Regions from separate parts of the Bacillus sp. C-3-6 genome, predicted to be linked through region 3. Evidence: riboswitches for the same ligand, from Rfam matches in the RefSeq annotation. Region 3 holds a riboswitch; each other region holds the start of a gene.
The links. Region 3 has a riboswitch for lysine ahead of ACW0JX_RS14970 (amino acid permease). Riboswitches for the same ligand answer to the same signal wherever they lie in the genome.

Region 1: it holds a riboswitch for lysine, as region 3 does, so the genes downstream of both, lysA (diaminopimelate decarboxylase) here and ACW0JX_RS14970 (amino acid permease) in region 3, are expected to answer to the same signal.
Region 2: it holds a riboswitch for lysine, as region 3 does, so the genes downstream of both, ACW0JX_RS08945 (aspartate kinase) here and ACW0JX_RS14970 (amino acid permease) in region 3, are expected to answer to the same signal.

What each region holds. Positions count from the first base shown of each region.
Region 1 covers NZ_CM137247.1:1,391,252-1,398,829, reverse strand. Annotated here, with positions in the region: gene lysA (diaminopimelate decarboxylase) at 49-1,365, opposite strand; lysine riboswitch at 1,546-1,727, opposite strand; gene ACW0JX_RS07235 (DUF3888 domain-containing protein) at 1,817-2,212, opposite strand; gene ACW0JX_RS07230 (LTA synthase family protein) at 2,467-4,353, shown strand; gene pssA (CDP-diacylglycerol--serine O-phosphatidyltransferase) at 4,542-5,243, shown strand; gene ACW0JX_RS07220 (NAD(P)-dependent oxidoreductase) at 5,274-6,245, opposite strand; gene ACW0JX_RS07215 (DUF4025 domain-containing protein) at 6,390-6,557, opposite strand; gene ACW0JX_RS07210 (histidinol phosphate phosphatase domain-containing protein) at 6,626-7,578, opposite strand, start outside.
Region 2 covers NZ_CM137247.1:1,718,996-1,726,573, reverse strand. Annotated here, with positions in the region: gene ACW0JX_RS08965 (NUDIX domain-containing protein) at 1-109, shown strand, start outside; gene ACW0JX_RS08960 (YndJ family protein) at 139-1,764, opposite strand; gene ACW0JX_RS08955 (DUF4166 domain-containing protein) at 1,770-2,381, opposite strand; gene ACW0JX_RS08950 (DoxX-like family protein) at 2,386-3,294, opposite strand; lysine riboswitch at 3,486-3,672, shown strand; gene ACW0JX_RS08945 (aspartate kinase) at 3,875-5,104, shown strand; gene ACW0JX_RS08940 (VOC family protein) at 5,333-5,785, shown strand; gene ACW0JX_RS08935 (helix-turn-helix domain-containing protein) at 6,076-6,501, opposite strand; gene asnA (aspartate--ammonia ligase) at 6,644-7,578, opposite strand, start outside.
Region 3 covers NZ_CM137247.1:2,899,506-2,907,083, reverse strand. Annotated here, with positions in the region: gene ACW0JX_RS14990 (HAMP domain-containing sensor histidine kinase) at 1-372, shown strand, start outside; gene ACW0JX_RS14985 (hypothetical protein) at 422-1,228, shown strand; gene ACW0JX_RS14980 (DNA alkylation repair protein) at 1,343-2,113, opposite strand; gene ACW0JX_RS14975 (iron-sulfur cluster biosynthesis family protein) at 2,147-2,452, opposite strand; gene ACW0JX_RS14970 (amino acid permease) at 2,566-4,032, opposite strand; lysine riboswitch at 4,145-4,338, opposite strand; gene ACW0JX_RS14965 (GNAT family N-acetyltransferase) at 4,659-5,108, shown strand; gene ACW0JX_RS14960 (sulfite exporter TauE/SafE family protein) at 5,145-6,155, opposite strand; gene ACW0JX_RS14955 (VOC family protein) at 6,254-7,051, shown strand; gene ACW0JX_RS14950 (aminoglycoside phosphotransferase family protein) at 7,066-7,578, shown strand, end outside.

The DNA of each region.
Region 1 (7,578 bases), 1.5 Mb from region 3:
TTATTTTACAAAAAAGGAATTGCCCATCCGAACAACTCCTTTTTCTATTTAAACAAGCTCTTTAATACGTATGCGATCGTTCCCAATAATATTTTCATATGTTTCGCGTTCCACAACTACTTGCGATGTTCCGCCTTTTGCAAAGACAACGGCTGGTCTTCGAATCCGATTGTAATTATTCGCCATCGAGTACCCGTAGGCTCCTGTACAGGAAACTGCTAGTAAATCAGCAGAAGCGACTTTCGGTAAATGAATATCCCAAATCAACATATCTCCGCTCTCACAACATTTCCCCGCAATCGAAACGAGTTCCTCATTCTCATCATTCCCTCGATTCGCTAACATTGCTTCATAACGCGCACTATATAAAGCAGGTCTTAAATTATCTGTCATTCCACCATCGACTGATACATATTTCCGAATACCAGGAATATCTTTCACAGACCCAACTGTATAAATTGTTGTCCCAGCATCACCTACAATGCTACGGCCTGGTTCAATCCATATTTCTGGCAATGGATATTCACATACAGTAAATTGTTCTCTCACTGCACTTGTTACAGCTCGCACATATGTCTCAAGAGTTAACGGTGTATCCGACTCTGTGTAGCGTATTCCAAATCCCCCGCCTACATTTAACACTTTTACTACATAGTTTGTTTGCTCTCTCACTTCTTCTAAAAATTGGCGAAGAACTTCAATCGCTCGAACAAAGCCAGCTGTTTCAAATATTTGCGATCCGATATGTGAATGAATCCCTAGCACATTATAATTGGATTTTTGTAAAGCAAATCCAATTGCCTGTATCGCTTGACCGTTTGAAACGCCAAATCCAAATTTCGAATCATCTTGGCCTGTTGTAATATATTCATGTGTGTGCGCCTCTACTCCAGGCGTTACACGAATTAATATGTTCACAAACTTTCCATGTTGCATCGCTAAATCGTGTAAAACTTCTAATTCAAAGAAATTATCTACGACAAAACAACCGATATTCGCCTGAAGAGCCATCACTATCTCTTCTTCTGTTTTATTATTTCCATGAAAATGAATACGTGATGCTGGAAATCCTGCTTGGAGCGCAGTATATAATTCTCCTCCAGAAACAACGTCTAATGACATATTCTCTTCACGAGCTACTCGGCACATCTCCATGCACAAGAACGCCTTGCTTGCATATGCTACTTGATAAGAGAAACCACTTTCTTTAAAAGCACGATGAAATGCTCGGCATTTTCCTCGAATAGACTCTTCATCGTATACATAAAGTGGTGTTCCGTATTGCTTTGCTAGCTGCGTCGTATCGCACCCTCCAATTTCTAAGTGTCCTTGCCCATTAATTCGGCTTGTGCCGTGTAAATACATTTAAATTCCTCCCTTATTTCCTCTAAAACTCATAACCCCAATCTTCTATTCATTGCAGCACGCTTTTAGATAGACAAAAAACGCGCGGAACAATGTTCACACGCGTTTCTTATTAGGAAAAATATATATTGAAAAAATAAACGAGTTGTTATCTCCTCAAAATAAGAAACCGCATCAACATCTCCAAATAGCTCTCCATAAAATAAATCTTATGACAGTACTACATTTATTCAATGTAGTCCCAATATATGAATAAGATGGTTATTCTTATATTTCGGCAATAGTCCCTTTCAGCCTATGATCACAGATTCCATGAAATCTCCCATAGCTTACTCTTTCCTATCGCGGCCTCTACCTTTGAGAGTAGATGAGGTAAGTCTATTTAATTTTCAAACATCTAATTGTTGCTATTAACAATACCAAAGGACCATTTTATTTGTCAAACAATTTTTTATATTGTTTTTTTACAGTTTAATTTTGCATCATTTGGTAAGCGCTTTACTGAAATCTTTTTCACTTCCCATTCGCCTTCTTCGTTATTAAATGTAATCGTTACCTTCTCAAATGGGGGAGCAATTTTCCCAGCAACACGTTCATACTTTGTCACTTCAATACTTGCTTGAAATAAATATGTACCGCTATACACTTTTTTTAAACTAATAATTTTAGGACATTGATACGGTTTCAAACTTCCATATTGTTTTTCAATTGCTTTATTTATTTTTGGAAATAAAACAGAATAAAGTGCATCTTCCATAAGAGGTGCATCATATTGAGCTATTGACACACTCGGTGAGGTAAAAAGTATAACACTACTACATGCTATAAAATATAATAATTTTCGCATTATAACCTCCGTATTATCACGCGATTCTTTCTGCGTACGATAATTATCATACATAGAAATTCTGTTTTATTGTCTCCCACCACTCTTTTTCTACTCGATTATTATAAAAAAGCCCACAACTCTCTTTTATTTTCGTATAATGATACTCATAGTATAATAATCATAATAACAAAGGACTGTTCGTATATATAAAATGAGTCGTTAAGCAAACTGACTCACAAGAACTGTCATGCTTTTTAGGAGAGGAGTATATTATGCTACAACATCTGTTTCCAAAACTGCGATTTGCACTCGTTGCAGTCGTTTTACTATGGATTAAAACATATATTGTGTACAAGCTAGCATTTGATATTAAAATTGATAATTTCTTTGAAGAATTCATGCTTTTTATTAATCCACTAGCTGCGTTACTTTTATTTTTCGGCTTAGCTTTACTTGCATCTAAGCACCGAAACCGAATTATAATTGGAATCAGTTTTATACTGTCATTTATTTTATTTGGAAACGCAATGTTTTATGGGTTCTATAACGATTTCGTTACTTTCCCGGTTTTATTCCAAACAAACAATATGGCTGATTTAGGGACAAGTATAAAAGAACTCTTTACGTACAAAACATTACTTTTATTTGCAGATGCAATTATTTTAATGTTTATTTCGCGTAAATTCCCATCATTTGGCGACAAAACACCACTTTCCCGCTCAGAGAAGCGAACTTTCTTTAGCGGTGTAACAGCTTTATTAGCACTACAAATTGTTGTATCAGTTATTTATAAACCACAAATGTTCTCGCGCTCATTTGACCGTCAAACTGTCGTAAAGAATTTAGGTTTATACACATATCATCTATTTGATATTACACTTCAATCCAAGTCTTCAGCTGAGCGTGTATTTGCAAGTGGGGATGGATTTTCTGAAATCAAAAACTATACAGACTCAAAAGACAAACAAGTTGATAAAAACTTATTTGGAGCTGCAAAAGGTAAAAATGTAATTTTAATTTCAATGGAATCTACACAAAGCTTTGTTATTAATAAAAAAATAAATGGAAAAGAAATTACCCCATTTTTAAATGAATTTATTAAGGATAGTTTCTATTTCGATAACTTCTATCATCAAACTGGACAAGGCAAAACTTCTGATGCTGAATTTATCGTTGAAAACTCACTTTATCCGCTAGATCGTGGTTCTGTATTCTTTACTCATGCAACAAACGAATACACAGCGACACCAGAACAATTAAAGAAATACGGATATTCTTCTGCCGTCTTCCATTCAAATGATAAAACGTTTTGGAATCGGGATGTAATGTATCCTGCGCTTGGATATGATCGTTACTTTAATTTAAATGATTACGCAGGAACGGAACAAATGTCTGTCGGTTGGGGATTAAAAGATAAACAGTTCTTTGAACAATCTATTCCAAAGTTAAAATCTTTACCGCAACCGTTCTATACAAAATTTATTACATTAACAAATCATTTTCCGTTTCTTCTAAATCCGGAAGACCAATATGTTGATGAATTCAACTCAGAAAGTGGTGTTGTAAACCGCTACTTCCCAACTGTTCGTTACACAGATGAAGCTCTTAAATTATTTATTAAACAATTAAAAGAAGAAGGACTGTATGATAATTCCGTTATTGTCATTTATGGTGATCATTATGGTATTTCCGAAAATCATAACGCAGCTATGGCACAGTTCCTAGGAAAAGATACTATTACACCATTCGATTCTATGCAATTACAACGAGTTCCTCTTATTATTCATGTGCCTGGTCAAGAAGGCAAAGTTGTTTCTAAAGTATCTGGTCAAATTGATATTAAACCAACGCTCCTTCATTTACTTGGTATTAAAACAAATAAATCCGTTGAATTTGGAACTGACTTATTTATTAAAGAAAAAGACCCGCTTATGGTAATGCGTGATGGTAGCTTTGTTTCTGAAGAGTATGTTTATACAAAAAATATGTGCTACAAAAGAAGTACGGGTGAAGAAGCTGATATGACGCTATGTCAGCCGTATATTGAAAAAACAAAAACAGAATTAAAACTCTCCGATAAATTAATTTATGGAGATTTATTACGTTTCGATCCTAATAATCAATATAAAACTGGAACGATGACAACGAAATTTGAATAGTAAAGGAAGCAACTTTATACAAGTTGCTTCCTCTTTTTATTTTCACTTAATTTTTAAATCATCCTTCTATGAAATCTTTCACAAATTGGTAATTTCTTTCGTATGAGGAATAAATTTATGGTATGATAAAATAAGTAAACTTTCATACACTAATTAAGAATTTATTACAGAAAGCAAGGGATCAGATTTTGTATAGAGCAGCTATTCCAAACTTATTTACGCTCGGAAATTTATATAGCGGATTTTTATCAATCGGCTATGCATCTTTAGGATATTATAAATCAGCTGCTATTTTAGTACTTATCGGGATGATGTTAGATAGTCTTGATGGTCGTGTTGCTCGTTTATTACGTGTTGATTCACAAATGGGAAAAGAGCTCGACTCGCTTGCAGATGTCGTAACATTTGGTGCAGCACCTGCTGTTTTAATGTATTACACATCTTTCTCAAACTACGGAATCATCGGATTATACATAGCGGGATTATTCCCTCTTTTCGGAGCATATCGTTTAGCACGATTTAATGTAACACCATCTTCTACTTCAATGAAATATTTCACTGGAGTACCGATTACAGCAGCGGGAGGGCTTGTTGCTTTCTTAACATTATTTTCACATACCATTCCAAAAATCGTTCTTATTACCGTATTTGTAACGTTCGCATTTTTAATGGTGAGCCGCATTCGTATCCCAAGTTTAAAAGATGTACCAATTCCACGATATAGCATCATTATTACACTATTTTTAGTTGGAATCATTATTACAATGTATCAAACAGGATTTGGCAATTTTTCTGTTTTCTTATTCATTGCCATTCCACTATATATTTTGTACATGTTATCTCAATTCATTAGACAAAGACCGTCTAAAAAAGCGAATAAAGAAAAATAAGAAAACCTTCCGAGTCCGGAAGGTTTCTTTTTATTTTGTGACTAATACCTTTTGATTTACAGGTGTTACTGGCTCTTCGCCGTTTAATACAGCTAAAATATTTCTGACAGCCATTTCAGCCATCGCATCACGAGTTTCAAACGTTGCATTCCCTACGTGTGGAGCAAGTACTACATTCTTTAACTCTTTTAGCTCTTCTGTAATTTTCGGTTCAAATTCAAACACATCAAGAGCTGCCCCTTCAATTTCATTCGTTTTTAATGCATAAGCAAGTGCTGCTTCATTCATAATTGGTCCACGTGAAGCATTTACAATATACGCTGTTTTCTTCATCATTTTAAACTGCTCTTCATCAATCATATGATGTAATTTCGGATTATAAGCACAGTTAATTGTAATAAAATCTGCTGTTTGTAATAATTTTTCCAACGTCACATACGTTGCTCCCAGTTCACTTTCAGCTTCAAACTTACGATTTGGCCCTGTATATAAAACATCCATTCCAAATGCTTTCGCACGTTTTGCAACAGCCTTCCCGATTTCTCCAAGACCAATAATTCCGATTGTCTTACCGTGGACTTCTCGTCCTAAGAAAAATAACGGTGCCCACCCGTTAAATCCAGTCGTACGACATAACGTATCCCCTTCAGGAATTCTACGCGCCGCTGCTAAAAGAAGTGCAAATGTTAATTCTGCAGTCGCTTCCGTTGATACTTTCGGTGTATTCGTAACTGCAATTCCTTTTTCACCCGCATACGTGTAATCAATATTGTCGTAACCAGCACCATAGTTTGCAACAATCTTTAAATGAGACGCTGCATCAATAACTTCTTTTGGCACCTTTGTCGAAAGTAAACTTAACAATGCATCTTTATCTTTTACACGCTCTGTTAATTCATCTATAGAAATTAATTCCTCTTTATCGTACATTTCTACATCATGATCTTTTAATAGTTCTAATCCAATTTCCGGAATTTTTCCCGCTACTAATATTTTTGCCACTACTAACACCTCTTCTATAGAAAATAAGATATCTCTTATATTTCATTGTAAGAAATCCACATATAAAAACCAAGGAATTTGATTATAGTTTTGAAAATCGACACTTTTCCATGAAAAAAGAGGAGATGCAACTCTCCCCTCTTCTTACGCTTTTTCCTGCGATTCTTTTCCGAGCTTCACATCAATAGTTCCTTCTGCAACCGTATCGCTAATTTGCTCCTCAATAACCGATTGAGATGCAGAATTCGTTTCAGAAGTATAAGCTTGTTGCTGTGCAACTTGTACATTTTGTTTATTTTGTTGTTTCGCCATTTCTTACCCTCCTTTTCATTCTTTCTTATTTTGAACAAAAAGGGTGGTTTTCATCAAAAAATTGCGTTTCATTTTGAATTTGTTACTTCTTCTTCAAGCGACCTCATTACTCTTGCTCGCTTCGTAAATGTTGCAACCTGAGTAACACCGTGCGCTCGTAATGTTTGTACATTCTCTTGTACATAGTTCCCTAAATCATTTGGATAATGGGCATCCGAAGAAATCGTAATTGGAACACCATACTTAGCTAATACTTGTAAATATAGTGGACTTGGGCACATTTCACGAACAGGATAACGATAGTACAATCCTGCATTTATTTCTGTTGCCGTATTCGTTTCTACTAACGCACAGGCAATTTCCTCATAATAAGAAAGCTGTTCATTCTCATCCAATCGATAATTAAATACCTTTATATTATCTAGATGAGCGATAATATCAAATAACTCGGTACGAATCGCACTCTCAACTGTTTTAAAAAACGTATCGTATAATGCGCGTAGGTCATGCACCTCAAAATATTCTTTCGTATCTGGATTATCAAATCCCCAGCCATTTAGAAAATGAACGGAGCCAATTACATAATCAAAGTCTCCTAGCGCTAATAATTCTTTTAACTCTCCTTCACAACCAATAAAATAATCCGCTTCAATTCCAAGTTTAAGTGTGACACCTCTTTTACTCCATCGTTCTTTCGCCTCTTCAATTGCCTTTGTAAAATCATACAGTGAAACTACCCTTACTTGATCTAACCATTCTTTCTGTATACGACCGAGCTTAGAATCACTAATATCTACATATTTTTCATAATATCCTTTCGCTTCATGAAAACGATATAGATGATCAACAATTCCCACTTCTTTTATTCCTTTTCGCACAGCTTCTTCTAAATATAGATCTATCCATTCTGTTGTAAATGGCCCTTCCTTCACACGTTTTTGCAAACGCTCTTGTGTTTTCATAAGCCAATCCATAGAATGCCTTTCTTGAAGCGGTTCATAACATTCCAACGCTTCATTTA
Region 2 (7,578 bases), 1.2 Mb from region 3:
GTTTAAAGATAGATTCCCATTATTTTTTGAAACAGGCACTTTTGAAATTCAACGTGTTTGGGATAATGAGCTAAATAAACAAATTTCTATGACAATTACCCATACATAAAAAAGCTTGGAAACCCATCCAAGCCTTTCTTACTTCTGTGCAATTTTTTCAATCTTATAATGAATATGTAAAAATTCAAGTCCAAATAGCCACATGCTATGATGAGCTGTTAACATTTTATCCTTATCCTCTGTAATGATGATAGTCTCTGCTAACGGTAAACGGATTGTCAAGAACCGAGTATGTAAATAAATCCCCTCATCTCCCTGACCATTTTCTCTTAACTTACTAGTAATAATTAAATCATGACTATCATTATATAGTTTCAAAATACCAGTCATATTCGAATAAGGTAAAGGTAAGGCGATATTCATATATGTCTCATTCTTATTTGTATGCTTTGAATAAAGAGCTACAAAAATAGATTTACCTGCTTCATTTTTTCTTAGCCAAGCCCTTACATTCTCTCTTCCATCTTTCTCATCTATGACACTAATGATAGAGCCATGCATCGTTTCCCAATTGCCGCCCATCCCTAAATGTATTTGTTCTACACGCTTACTCATTTTCTCATAGCAAAGTGCGAACGGACGGAACCAACGAGCCCATTTAATATTCGATTGCAATTCATACTCTGCTGTATTTTCATAAAAATGAATAATACTTAAAGGAACCTTCTTCACATCAAATGCCTCACTATGAAAGTCATTTACTTTATCAACTAAACCGTTGTATTCCTTACTGTCTACTAAATTGCTGCTATATAAATAAGCCTCACCAATTGCCATATTTCCTCTTAACTTACTCATTGGTTTCCCATAGTATTTATAATTCGGAACACTCTTTTCGATCACCCAGCCGACAAATGCCGGTAACGCTACTCCAATTCCGTTGACAACACCGTGAATCCAAACCATTTGAGCAATGGTAATCGTCAAGACATGCTTCAAATTCCCGTATGAATATATAAGTGAGAACATAATTGTAACCATGAGTGTACTAGACGAAACGATTAGAAGAATCTTTGCACTGATAGCATTAAATTTTGCTCTCCAAACGTAAAATCCATACCCATAAATCGCACATAAATATAGGAACACTGCAAAAAATTCAAATATTCTTGAGTATGTAATTCCTATTGCAACTGTCATAGGTGAAATCATGATGATAAACATAATAGCATCATACACTTTACTTCTCTTTTCTCTTTTTCTCCCTATTAAACCAGCTGATAATGGCAATAGAAACGCCGAATAATGAAAATGTGCAGCTGTGAGTAAAACAATGTCAGAGCTAAAATGCATAATTGAAAGTTTTGCTACTGAAGCAAAAAACCAAAAACCACCTAAAAACAAATAAATAAACGCACTATCTATGACGGTCTCCTCTAACGGCTTCCATCCTCTTTCTAGCAATCTACTTACACCAAATAACGCAACAATTCCTGTATATACAAACCAAACTAGCGCAAATAAATAGTGATTTGTGACGAAAGCTAGCATTGCACAAATTGCTGCGATTGGATATAAAAACGATACGAATTTATAAAATAATAAATACGATCCATCTCTTTTTCTTTTATCACTAATACAAAGTGACATTGGTATAAATAATAAAACAGATAATAATATAATTGCTTCAACAGGATTTATATTCGACCACTCATATATTAGAAAAACAACATAACAAGCAAGCCCAAATATTATATTTTTCATATCGTTTATTTCCTTTCCACAAATGTTCCCTTATATGAAAAAAGCGAGCCAATTAACGGGTTTCGTACTTGTACATGAATTCGAAAACACTGTAGTGTTGCATCATAACTTTCAACAATTTTTGCTTCACCATACAAAAATTTTGGTAACGGCATTTTTCTTCCAAACATATAAAACCATTGTTTCTTTGAAGAAATATGCATTGCCCCTAACTCATCGATATGAAAATGCAGTGTAGAAACGAGTAAATGTGGTTCGCCAAAATAATCTACAATTTCATTTTCGTTTCCATCCAATTGCATAACTGCGTTAAAATATCTTTTCTTATTATGAAAATAAAAAGTACGGTTCCACCTTACTAATTCTTGTCCATATTCATCTCGCTCAGCTATGTTTTGTATCGTAAATGGGATTTCCTCTCCTCGTTCCGAGAAAAACATTCGAAACTTCGATGCAATTTTTAATATAAATTTCACGAAAAAAGAGCCACCGTAAATTTCATCCATCTTTCCTTCACCTGTAAAACTATTCTCTTCTGTAATCGCATAACGCTTCTGCAATTCAGGATGAAGATTTTTATAGGTATCCCCTAATAATCGTTCATATATATTAGCCATACACTTATCCCTTTCTCGCCCTATTGCAATTTTTCGCTCTTGGTAAATCGAAACTATTTATATAACCGACAATTGATAACCCCATTAGAAGAACATTTAATGTAATCGGATTAAACGGCCCTGTAAAGCTTGCAATATTCGTAAATCCTGCCGCTAATGTTAAAACTAGTAATACAATAATATGCAGTATAAATAATTTTCGTTTTGTTATTGGCAACAGCCATACAACACCGAAAATTATTTCTAACACCCCAATTATTTTAAGTATATATACACTATTTTCATTTGAACCGATTAATACAGAAAGCATCTTTACTTCTTCTAAATGAGTAAAAAGTAGTTTTGGCACTATCCCTTGATATATCCATACAAAAGCAAATAAAAAACATACGAGCCAATACGTCATTGTTCTTCTAATTAGTAACCTAGGATGAAGCCCCTTTTCTAACCATAATTTTAAGGCATCAAAACTCCAAGCAGTCGCCCAACCTAATAACGGACGAAAAATATAGGAATCTATCACATTTCCTATACGACCAAATCTTGTATCATAATCATATTGTGTCTCAAAATGGATGTATTCTTTATTCGGCGTATACTTCCAATAACCACGTCCTATTTTAATAAGAGATAATGTATTATCCGTCCAAAATTTTAAAGAAGAAATTCTTTCACCAGTTTCTTTTCTTATTTCACCTATTGATTCCCCTTCTCCAGCTATTTCAAGCCCAAATCCAATCTTTGTTTTATACAAAAACTTCTGTGGTTCTCCTTCTTTTTTCTCTAAATACGAAATTTCAGTAAAGCGAGCATCCCACTCTGTATGTATATCTGGTTCTTGCGTATATTCCCATAATTTTCCCATCGTCGTGTTCATTTTTGTCGCAACATAAATAGGCTGTTTCCTTTTCATTCTCCCACCTCCTATGCACTATAAGTTTAATGTACATGCAATGAATTTATTTTGCTACATTTTTCACAAACTCCCTCAGAAAAAGAAAGAATTTTTAAAATATATACAAAACACTTGATTCCCCGAAAAATTTAAATTATTATAAAACAAATGTTACCAACAACTTCATAAATCAAACACTCTCGCCTAAAACGTGAGATAGAGGTTGCGATACTTATGAGTATTCTAATGGAGACACAGAGATGTCTATGAACTTAGATGAAAGGAAGTATTGCCGAAATTGATAAGTTTCTCTGCATTTATCAATTGGGGCTGTTTTCGAATAGAAACAGAACTGTCATATGTACAGACGTGTACGTATGAAGAGCTATCTACAAAAAAGAGATATCATTTTTTATGATATTCCTTTTTTGGCGGTTTTTTTATTAGCTCCGTTTTCTGTTTCCCTTTTCCTGTAACAGCACCATCCTCACTTATTTGAGATGGTGTTTTTTGTTTGTCTTTCTGGTAACTACAGGAGTATTGGGATTTATATATTTCCTAATCTATTCTTAAAAATAGACGAAAGAAGGAATTTGTAATGGAAACAACTGTTCAAAAATTTGGTGGCACTTCTGTCGGAAGCGTCGAGCGCATTCAACATGTAGCAAATTTAATTATTGAAGAATATGAACGAGGTCATAGCGTTGTCTCTGTCGTTTCAGCAATGGGAAAAAGCACGGATGAACTTGTCGCACTCGCTAACGTTATTACAGAAAATCCAAGTAAACGTGAAATGGATATGCTTCTATCTACAGGAGAACAAGTAACTATTTCATTATTAACAATGGCACTGCAAGCAAAAGGCTATCGTGCAATTTCATTAACAGGGTGGCAAGCTGGTCTTACGACAGAATCTGTACATAGTAGTGCACGGATTACTGACATTCATACAGATCGTATTCAATCTTATCTTGCTGAAGGCACAATTGTTATCGTAGCTGGTTTCCAAGGTATAAGTGTAGAAAATGAAATTACAACGCTTGGCCGTGGTGGCTCTGATACGACTGCTGTCGCACTAGCCGCTGCACTTAAAGCAAAAAAATGTGATATTTATACGGATGTGACAGGCGTATATACAACGGACCCACGAGTTGTAAAAGACGCTTACAAATTAGACGAAATTTCTTATGACGAAATGTTAGAGCTTGCTAATCTCGGTGCTGGCGTATTACACCCGCGCGCTGTTGAGTTTGCTAAAAATCATAACGTAGTTTTAGAAGTTCGCTCAAGTATGGAACAAGAAAACGGAACAATTGTAAAAGGAGAATGTAACATGGAACAACAATCAATCGTTAAAGGTATTGCATTTGAGGATAACATTACACGTGTCACAATTAAAGGACTAGAACAAGGCTCGCTTTCAACAGTTTTCTCTACATTAGCAGCAGCACACATTAATGTAGATATCATCATTCAAAGTATTACAAATGAAGGAACTGTACATCTCTCTTTCTCCATTCACTCGAATGATTTAAGAGAAACTTTAAAAGTTTTGGAACAAAATCAAGAAACTCTCCACTACGAATCTGTAGAACATGAAAATCACTTAGCAAAAGTATCAATCGTAGGATCTGGCATGGTATCTAACCCTGGTGTCGCTGCAAATATGTTTACTACTTTAAAAGAAGAAGATATTCATATTAAAATGGTAAGTACATCAGAAATTAAAGTGTCTGTCGTTATTGACCGCCTTCATTTAGTAACAGGGGTTGAGGCGCTACATCAATCATTTATGGCGAAAATTGGGCCTTTAGTACAAATGAGCTAATTTGATATGCTCAGTAACACTTATAAAAAAATCATATTAATCTACTTCCTTCCTATTAAATAAAAGCTGTTCGTTAACAAGATGCTATATGACATATAAAAAAACACCTTGTCACATTTTCCTATACTATGACAAGGTGTTTTTGACTGAAAGGAATTTGTAACTACTTAGTAGTATAATTATGAGGATGATTAAATAATAAATTTTTATACATAAGGAGATAAGACTATGGCAAAAAACAAATTACTACGAATGGACAATGTCAGCATCGTTGTAGAATCCCTTGATGACGCAATCTCTTTCTTTGAGGAGATTGGCTTGAATCTCGAAGGTCGAGCCAATGTCGAAGGTGAATGGGCTGGTCGCGTAACTGGACTCGGTTCTCAGTGCGTAGAGATTGCTATGATGGTCACTCCAGATGGCCACAGCCGAATTGAACTTTCGCGATTTCTCACCCCTCCTACTATAGCAGATCACCGAAAAGCTCCTGTAAACGCCCTCGGTTATCTACGCGTCATGTTCACCGTTCAAGATATTGACGAAATGGTATCCAGACTCACTAAGCATGGTGCAGAGCTCGTTAGCGAAGTAGTTCAGTACGAGAACTCGTATCGTCTCTGCTACATTCGTGGAGTCGAAGGAATTTTAATCGGTTTAGCGGAAGAACTCGGTAATAAATAAGCAAGTGACGTTTTATAAAAAGGCACTATCATTGAATAAAACGTAGACTCTTAAGCGATTTTATTATTATATTTTGAACCCCGTCCTAGCTTTAGAACGGGGTTATGCTTGTTTGAGCTTTTAAAATTAAATAACTTTATTATCATTTTACATATAGATTTCAAGGATCTACCCAAATAGCTTTCATATTACCGATATCCTAAAATCATTATAATACAATGAAAATATTCGTTATACCCTTTCCTAGGAAATATAACTAACTCTTCTCACTTTTTATCACATATATCTTTTCACTCTTTCTCTTGAAAAAACGATCTATATTCATTCAAAATAACTTTCTTCACATTCGAATAAAAAACCATCATGAATAGTGCAACTCCTAATACAAATACTTGTATTCCTTCATAATCAATGAATGCACTCATAATTAGCAATCCAAACCCAATATAAAAGCCAAAATCATTCTCTTTCTCAAAATCCTCATCTTCTTCATCAATATGTATTTTTTCTTTAATATTCTGTTTCCCTTTTATTAACTCATCAAGCGTAACATTGTACATTTCGCTTAGTAAAATTAGATTATCAATATCAGGATAACTTTTATCATTTTCCCATTTGTACACTGCTTGCCTCGTCACACCAATCTTTTTAGCAACATCCTCTTGCGAAAACCCCTTTGATTCTCGTAGTTTTTTTAGCTGCTCTCCTATGCTCATAACGTCCCCTCCTTTAACAAATTATTACATAAAAAGAGATATAAATGAAAGAAACCATTAGTAAAACTCTCTGTAAACCATTCGTTTACACAATTAAAAAAAGAGGGAATAGCTCTATATTTAAGCTATTCCCTCACTTCTATTAAAACAGATGAATGTTTTCTTTTTTACAAGCTGCACGTAAATCGTCAGGCCATACAGAAGATTGAACTTCACCGATATGTGCTTTACGTAAGAAGTACATGCACATTCTTGATTGTCCAATGCCACCGCCGATTGTTAATGGTAGTACGTCTTCTAATATACCTTTATGGAAATCATACTCACGTTTGAAGTCTTCACCAGTTTTCGTTAACTGCTCATCAAGCGATTTACTATCAACACGAATTCCCATTGATGATAACTCAAATGAAGATTGTAGTACTGGGTGCCAGAATAAAATGTCACCGTTTAATTTCCAATCGTCATAATCAGCTGCGCGTCCGTCATGCTTTTCACCTGAACGAAGTGCATCACCAATTCCGATAATGAAGACTGCACCGTGTTCTTTTGCAATTGCATGTTCACGATCTTTCGGTGTTAATTCTGGATATTTATCTTCTAATTCTTGAGAAGTAACGAAAACAATTTCTTCCGGTAAATACTTTCCAAGGAACGGATATTTTTCAAATAAGTGATCTTCTAAATCTTTGAATATTCCATAAATTGTTTGTACTGTTTTTTGTAAGTATTCAACAGTACGCCATTCTTTTTGAACGATTTTTTCCCAATCCCATTGGTCAACATAAATGGAATGCGTTGCATCAAGTTCTTCATCACGACGAATCGCGTTCATGTTTGTATATAAACCTTCACCAGCTTCATATCCGTATTCATGTAATGCAAATCGTTTCCATTTCGCTAGTGAATGAACAATTTCTAATTCTTCTCCTGAATGTAACATATCAAATTCAATTGGACGTTCTACACCGTTTAGGTGATCGTTTAATCCTGATTTTTTCGTTACGAATAATGGTGCAGATACGCGGAATAGTTCAAGGCGTTTTGCTAATTGGTCCTCGAAGAATGTTTTAACTT
Region 3 (7,578 bases):
TTGATTGATTGGAATGCACCAAGAGAAATAGTCGTTATTCACGACAAATTATGGATGCAGGAAGCTTTGTTAAACCTGTTGAAGAATGCAATCGAACATTCTAAACCCGGTGGTAAAATAATGATTCAGGCCAAAAATTCTCCAATCTATACAGAACTAGTAATCCAAGACTTTGGAGAGGGAATTTCAGCTGAAGAATTACCTCATATTTTTGAACGATTCTATAAATCAAGTAGTTCTAAAAAGCACGGATCGACCGGAATTGGATTGGCACTTGTCAAAGCTATTATAGAGGCACATCACGCCTTAATTACAGTTGAAAGTGAAAAAAATGCTTATACAAAATTTACAATTATTTTTATGAAATTTTAATAACAGTTTGGTATATATTTTAATCTTTTTAATATAAAGGGGTTTTTTTATGTTTAATAGATTGAAGTGTTTTCTTTTATCTGAGAAAGAAATAGTTGATACTGTGAAAAAATACAAGGAGGAAAAAATACACGTTTCCATAATAAAAGATTTTTTAGGGGATTTAATCATAATAAGAACTTTTACATTTTTAATGTTTGTTCCAGTATCAACTTTTATTTTTTCAGTTATAATTTATGGAGCTGTTTTCTTTTTATCAGGCATTAAGATTACTGTTTGGGGCATCACTATAATGTTATTAGTTCCAATAACATTACTTTTCTATATGAATATAACTAATACATCAATTATTATTACTGATTTAGTGAGAAAATTTTTATTAACCATAAAATATCTAAATCCATTTTACTCAATCATAAATAAACCTTGGCTCTTTATTTTTGAATTATTAATTGGTTTTTTATATGTATTTCTGCTATCTTTATTTTCTATTTGGATAGTATTACATTCATTAGAAATAGATTTTTCTGAATTTAGTTCGGAGGACAATCGAAGTTTTCAATTTTCAATTATTATTTTACATACAGCAATTTATTTGTTTATAAGAGTTCATGGCCAGTATTGTAAGACAACTAAGCAAAAAATTAAAAAGCTGAAAATGAAGTTTTATTTATGGTTTTGTTCTATGATTGCAAGTATTGTATATATATTTGAATCACTCTTTAATTATATGAATGGAATCCAAGCAATTTATTTTATTTTTGTTTTAATGATTGCTTTAGAAAGAACAGTGACACATTATAAGAAATTTATAGATTTTTTAGAATGTGAAAATTTGTATGAAAAATATTTTTAGAGAGAAAAGTCTTTTGAAATATAAAAAGTTATACCTACTAAATGCTGGACGAGTAAAAAAACGCTATTCTTTTTCTAGAATCATAGGAAAAGATAGCGTTTTTATTTAATATACTCAAAAACAAAAATCTTTTGGTAAAGTACCATTTTTAATCACCGTTCGTAACCCATGCTTTATAATCCAAGAGTTAATAGGATGCTGTTTATCACGTAATTGCTGTAACCACTGAAAAACGAGTTCTTTATCTTCTTTCGTAATATCGTTAATATGATTGGCTACAGATTTTTGAACATATTTAGAAGGGTCATTCATTAATGGTTCAAGAAGTTGTAAATTGTACTTAAAATCACCTTTTAGAGCTCCTATTTTTTTAGCCCAAGGAAGCCTTGGTCTTGTACCTTCAGAAACTAATCTCCTAATGTGGCTGTTTTCGTCATGAATCCACTGTTGTAATATGTTTAGTGTATCTTCATGGTATGTTTCAAGAAAGGGCCGAATGGCATATTCAGCAGTATTCCTTTTCGTTATTTCATACATTGCATTAAACGAGATTTTAAAATCGTTAAGCCCATATTTTTCAACGTATTTTGCAACAGGCATGTACATATATCCATTTGTAAATGTGCCTACTTCTGTTGTATTTTCTGGTCCTAATGTTTTCAGTAATATATGTATTGCGGCATTAAAATCTTTTTGTAAAGCATTGTGTAATTCATCTGCAATTACTTCAATACGCTGTTTTAACTCTAAATTTTCAACTTTACAAGCTACAGAATCTACAAAGATGCTTTTAGAGAAACAAGGATCGTGTTTACAAATAGAATCAGCTATTTTTTCTGCTAATTCTTCATTAAATAAAAATTTTAACGGAACATATTTACCCATTTTTTCACCTCGGTGGTCAAATGAAAACAATTTTTATTTTTTAATCGACAATCCATAAACCAAAGTCTCACTCGGAGTCGTAACACTAAAACCTGTCGTCTTATAATCAAGTTTCACCGTATCACCAGTGTAGTCTTTCGTGAATGAATCCATTTGTACGATAAGCTCTGCATCTTCATATACAACATCATCTGCGTTATATGTATCCCAAATTAAATCGACATCAACGAAAATACTACAAGAGTTCGTCATTGTTCCTCTAATGCGAACGATTTTTTTATCTTCACGTTCTAATCTATGTATAGCTGCTTTCGCTTCATCAGTAATGCGAATGTTCATTATATCCCAACCTTTATTTATATTTCCTTTATTATTGCAAAAACAGGAGCAATAGGGAAGTAAAGAGGTTTGCAACAAAAAACGAGCAAACAAATTTGTTTGCTCGTTTCACTTTATTTTAGTTCACATTTATCAAGTGGAATCACTTTTGTTTTTTTCGTAAATTTATAACCTAACCATAGTACTAAGAAGAGTGGTAAACCGATGTAAGAAACGAGTACACCGTTCCAATCAATTGCTTCACCCATAAATGCGCCGTAGTTTTGTCCTAAAATTACGATGATACAAAGTGTAAATGCGAAGATTGGACCGAATGGGAACCATTTTGCTCTATATGGTAAGTCATTTAAATCTTTTCCTTGTGCGATATATGCTTTACGGAAACGGTAATGACTAATTGCAATTCCAACCCATGCGATAAAACCAGACATTCCGGATGCGTTTAATAACCAAATGTATACAACACCATCACCGAATAAAGAAGCAATGAAAGCAATACTACCAACAATTGACGTTACGATTAACGCGTTAACAGGTACACCGCGGCTATCTAATTTACCAAGAAACTTTGGTGCTTTTCCTTGGCGTGCTAAATCCCAAAGCATACGAGTTGATGCATACATACCAGAGTTACCAGCAGATAGTACAGCAGTTAAAATAACAGCGTTCATAACAGAAGCAGCAAAGGCAACGCCCGCTTTTTCAAAAATAAGTGTAAACGGACTTACTGTAACATCACTTGCAGCAAGGCTTTCAGTTGTATAAGGAATTAATAAACCGATAACGAGAATCGCAAGGATATAGAATAAAAGAATACGCCAAAAGATTGAACGAATTGCTTTTGGGATATTACGTTCTGGATCAGACGTTTCACCAGCAGCTACTCCTAATAGTTCAGTACCTTGGAATGAGAAACCAGCTGCCATAAACACACCGATAATTGCCATGATACCGCCGTTAAATGGTGCATCTGCAACAGTGAAGTTTTTAAATCCAACCGTTTCACCGCCCATAATTCCAAAAATCATCATGAAACCAACAATTAAAAAGATAATAATTGTAACTACTTTAATAAGTGCGAACCAATATTCAGATTCACCAAACCCTTTAACAGATAAATAGTTTAAAAGGAAAATAATAGCTAAACATAATCCGCTCCAAATAAGAGAAGGGGTATCTGGGAACCAAAATTTCATAATTAATGTTACGGCTGCAAGTTCAGCAGCAATCGTAATTGCCCAGTTATACCAATAGTTCCATCCAAGTGCAAAGCCAAGTGATGGATCAACAAATTTTGTTGCATACGTGCTAAAAGATCCAGTAACAGGCATGTAAGCTGCAAGTTCAGCTAAGCTTGTCATTAAAAAATAAACCATAATTCCAATTGCGGCGTATGCAATTAATGCGCCACCAGGTCCAGCTGTATGGATGACACCACCGCTGGCAAGAAATAGTCCGGTACCAATTGTACCACCGAGAGAAATCATCGTAAGGTGACGAGATTTTAATCCGCGTTTTAATTCACCTTGTCCTTGTGTAGTTTGCGTTTTAGAGGTAGATTGATTTGTTGCGCTATTCATGTTCAACACTCCTTTTCTTGTAGGTTAGGAAGGAGCGGGGGAGAAAAATACAAAAAACCGCCAAAGGAATTTGGCGGAACGTTTCACAAATAACCACCCCATCATACCCTTCCGTTAAGATAGCACCCCACGTTTACACGGTAATTTTGTAAACGTGACAGTTCTGTTCCTTTCGGAGACAGCCCCAGCTCATATTTCCAGAGAAGAAATATAAACTTCGGCAACTTTTCCTTTCAAACGGAGTCAGCTGACATTCTCTGTGTCTCGTCCGTTTTACTATTAAAAGTCGCAACCTCTACCTCATCGGATTGATGAGGATTTATATATTGCTAAGATTTTTAATATATGGCAATTGTAATGACTTTCTGAATATATTGCAAGATATTTTGTTAGGAAAAGTCAAAAAATATCGGTTATTGTATAGGAAACGCTTGCAAAACTCCACCCGAACCTACTATTATGTAGCAATAAGCAAAGAAAAAATTGTTATACAAATGTTTCGCAAAAAATATTGAAAAACCCTCTAAATTAAAAGAAAATTCAGAAAAATATAATTCGACATTCATAATAAAGCCATATTATTTGTTATAATTAGAGTAACGTTTAAGCAAAAAGGGGAAATCAAAATGAAATTAGAAACAGAAAGGCTCTATATAGTGCCGTGTACAGAAGAGAGGATTCAAGTCGCTAACGAGCAAGGATACAATAGCGGCCCGCATATTGTAGGGCATGTAAAGAATGTAAAACAAGATGCAACTTTATTGCCATGGGGGGCGTGGTATGTTCTTCGAAAAGAAGATGATAGCATTTTAGGTGATATTGGGTTTAAAGGGAAACCAAACGAGGATCAAACAGTAGAAATTGGCTATGGATTCATTGAGAAATATTGGAATCAGGGCTATGCAACAGAAGCTGTAAAAGAACTAATCGATTGGGCTTTCAAAACAGGTGAGGTAGAAACAATAATTGCAGAGACACTTCTAGATAATTATAGTTCGATGCGTGTTTTAGAAAAGTTACATATGAAGAGAGTAAATGCTACAGAAACGATGATTAATTGGAAAATAGAAAAATAAAAAATACCGCTCTAAATTGGGCGGTATTTCTTATAGTTATGGTAGCATTTGCTTCTGATCATTCGGATACTCAGCCGTTGACGTATTAGGACGATTGGAATGATTACGAACAGCAATGAAAATAGAAATAATAACGACAAGACCAACTGCAACGTAAGAAAGTGAAATAATAGTTGGATCCACTTTAAATGTAGTAAGCAGTGTACGAATGTTTGTAAAGATAATAAGACCACCAACTAATACGCCAAGTAAATGAGAAGGAACGATGCGAACTAGCCATGCCGCGATTGGTGCCGCTACGATACCACCGAGCATGAGAGAAAATACCCAAACCCAGCTTACTTGTTCCCAGCCAAGTGAGATGAAGAAGCCAATTGTTGCAGCAAGTGAAACAGGAAATTCACTCGTATCTACAGATCCAATAACTTTTCTAGCTTCATTTCCTCTTGCTAGAAGAACGGGGGTCGTAATCGGCCCCCAACCACCGCCACCAGTTGAATCAACGAACCCAGCGAATAAACCAAGCGGTACAAGTTGTTTTGCAGACATACGCTTATTTGAAGTGACAATTTGTTTTTGAATGATGAATCGTAATAAAATATAAACCCCTAAAGTAAATAAAAATACGGAAATGTACGGTTTGATTACATCTCCAGGCAAGTTACTTAAAAAACATGCCCCAACAAATGCGCCGATTGCCCCAGGTAATGTAAGCCTGGAAACTGTATATTTATCAACGTTTCCAAATTTGATATGAGATGCGCCAGAAGCTGCAGTTGTAACGACTTCAGCTAAATGAACCGATGCGGAAGCTACAGCCGGTGCAATACCAAACATTAATAATAGTGAAGTAGACGTTACCCCATACGCCATTCCGAGTGCTCCATCGATCAATTGAGCGAAAAATCCAATAATAGCAAAGACAATTAATTTCTGCATAAATAATCCTCCTGTAATAATAAATGAAAAAGACACTTTTCCCGTATGAGAAAAGTGCCTTTGGTTTTTCCAATCAGCAATAATTAAATTTGTTTCATTATAATACATATTAATCGTATAAATCAACTAGGTTTTAAAGTTTTTGAATTGAATGAAAGAAAAATAAAATATACAATAAAAGGATGGAGAGAAAGGGGAGAAAGAATATGTTAGCATTTGATCATCTCGTTCACGCAGTGCAATCTACACCGGAGGAAGCGGCAAAACAAATGCAGAAGCTTGGATTTCATACCGCACTAGGCGGAGAGCATACTACTTGGGGTACTTGGAATAGTTTAAGTTATTTTGATTTATCATCTATAGAATTTTTAGCAGTTCAGCATGAAGAAAAAGCGAAAGAAGCAGAAAATCCATTAGTACAAGAAACAGTGGTGAAACTACAAAATGGAGAAGGAATGCTACAAATCGCGATCCGAACAGATGCAATTGAGGAGCTAGCAGTTAACTTTAATAAGTACGGCTTACATACGATAGGGCCATTTGAAGGGAAACGCATGAGAAAAGATGGCCGGCTTTTAGAATGGAAAATGTTATTTGTTAAGCAAGAAGAGAACGGACCGAAATTACCTTTCTTTATACAGTGGAATGAAACGGACGAAGAAAGAAGAAACGATTTACGTAACAGTGGGACGATCACTGAACATAAAAACAAAGTGCAACAAATTGAAACGATTCATTACGCAGTAAAAAACGTTCGAGAAACAGTACGGAAATGGAAAAAAGTAATGGGACTATCTACAAGCTCAGTTGTGAAAAATGAAAAATGGAATGCTGAGAGTCAAAGTGTAGTGTTTGGAAATATTCATGTGCAGTTTTGTGAACCGATTGGAGAAGGGCTAGTACTAGAACATTTGAATAAGAATGGCGAATATCCATTTGCAGTAGAGTTTAAAGGTGGAAATAAACGAGAGCATGAAGTGTTAGGGAGTTTGTACATATATTAATAGAGGTGAACGTTGTGGAAGAAATGTTTAGAGAGATAGAGAGAATACTAGAATGGCCTCGCATGTTAAAAGCGACTGTTATTTCAAAAGGCTTTTCATTCGATGAGAAATATAAAATTGAATTAGAGAGTGGGGCCTCGTATTTTATTAAAGTATGCGATTCATCATATTTTGAACGGAAGCAGGAAGAATATGAATATATGCAGCAGCTAGATTCTTTACATATTCCTATGCCAAAATTAATTCATTTTATTAGTCTTACTAAATTCAATAAATGTGTACAAGTTTTTGAATGGATTGATGGATTAGATGGTGAAGATATATTAAGAACGTTGTCTACAGAAGAGCAGTATAGGGCTGGAAAAAAGGCTGGAGAAGTACTAAAAAAGATTCATTTAGTTGAAAAAGAAGATAAAAGTAATTCATGGGAAATGTCTATATGGAGTAAATATGAGAGATACTTAGAAGCGTTGAAAGAATATGAAGTAGACTTTTTTCGTTTAAATACAGTGATAGATTTTGTAGGA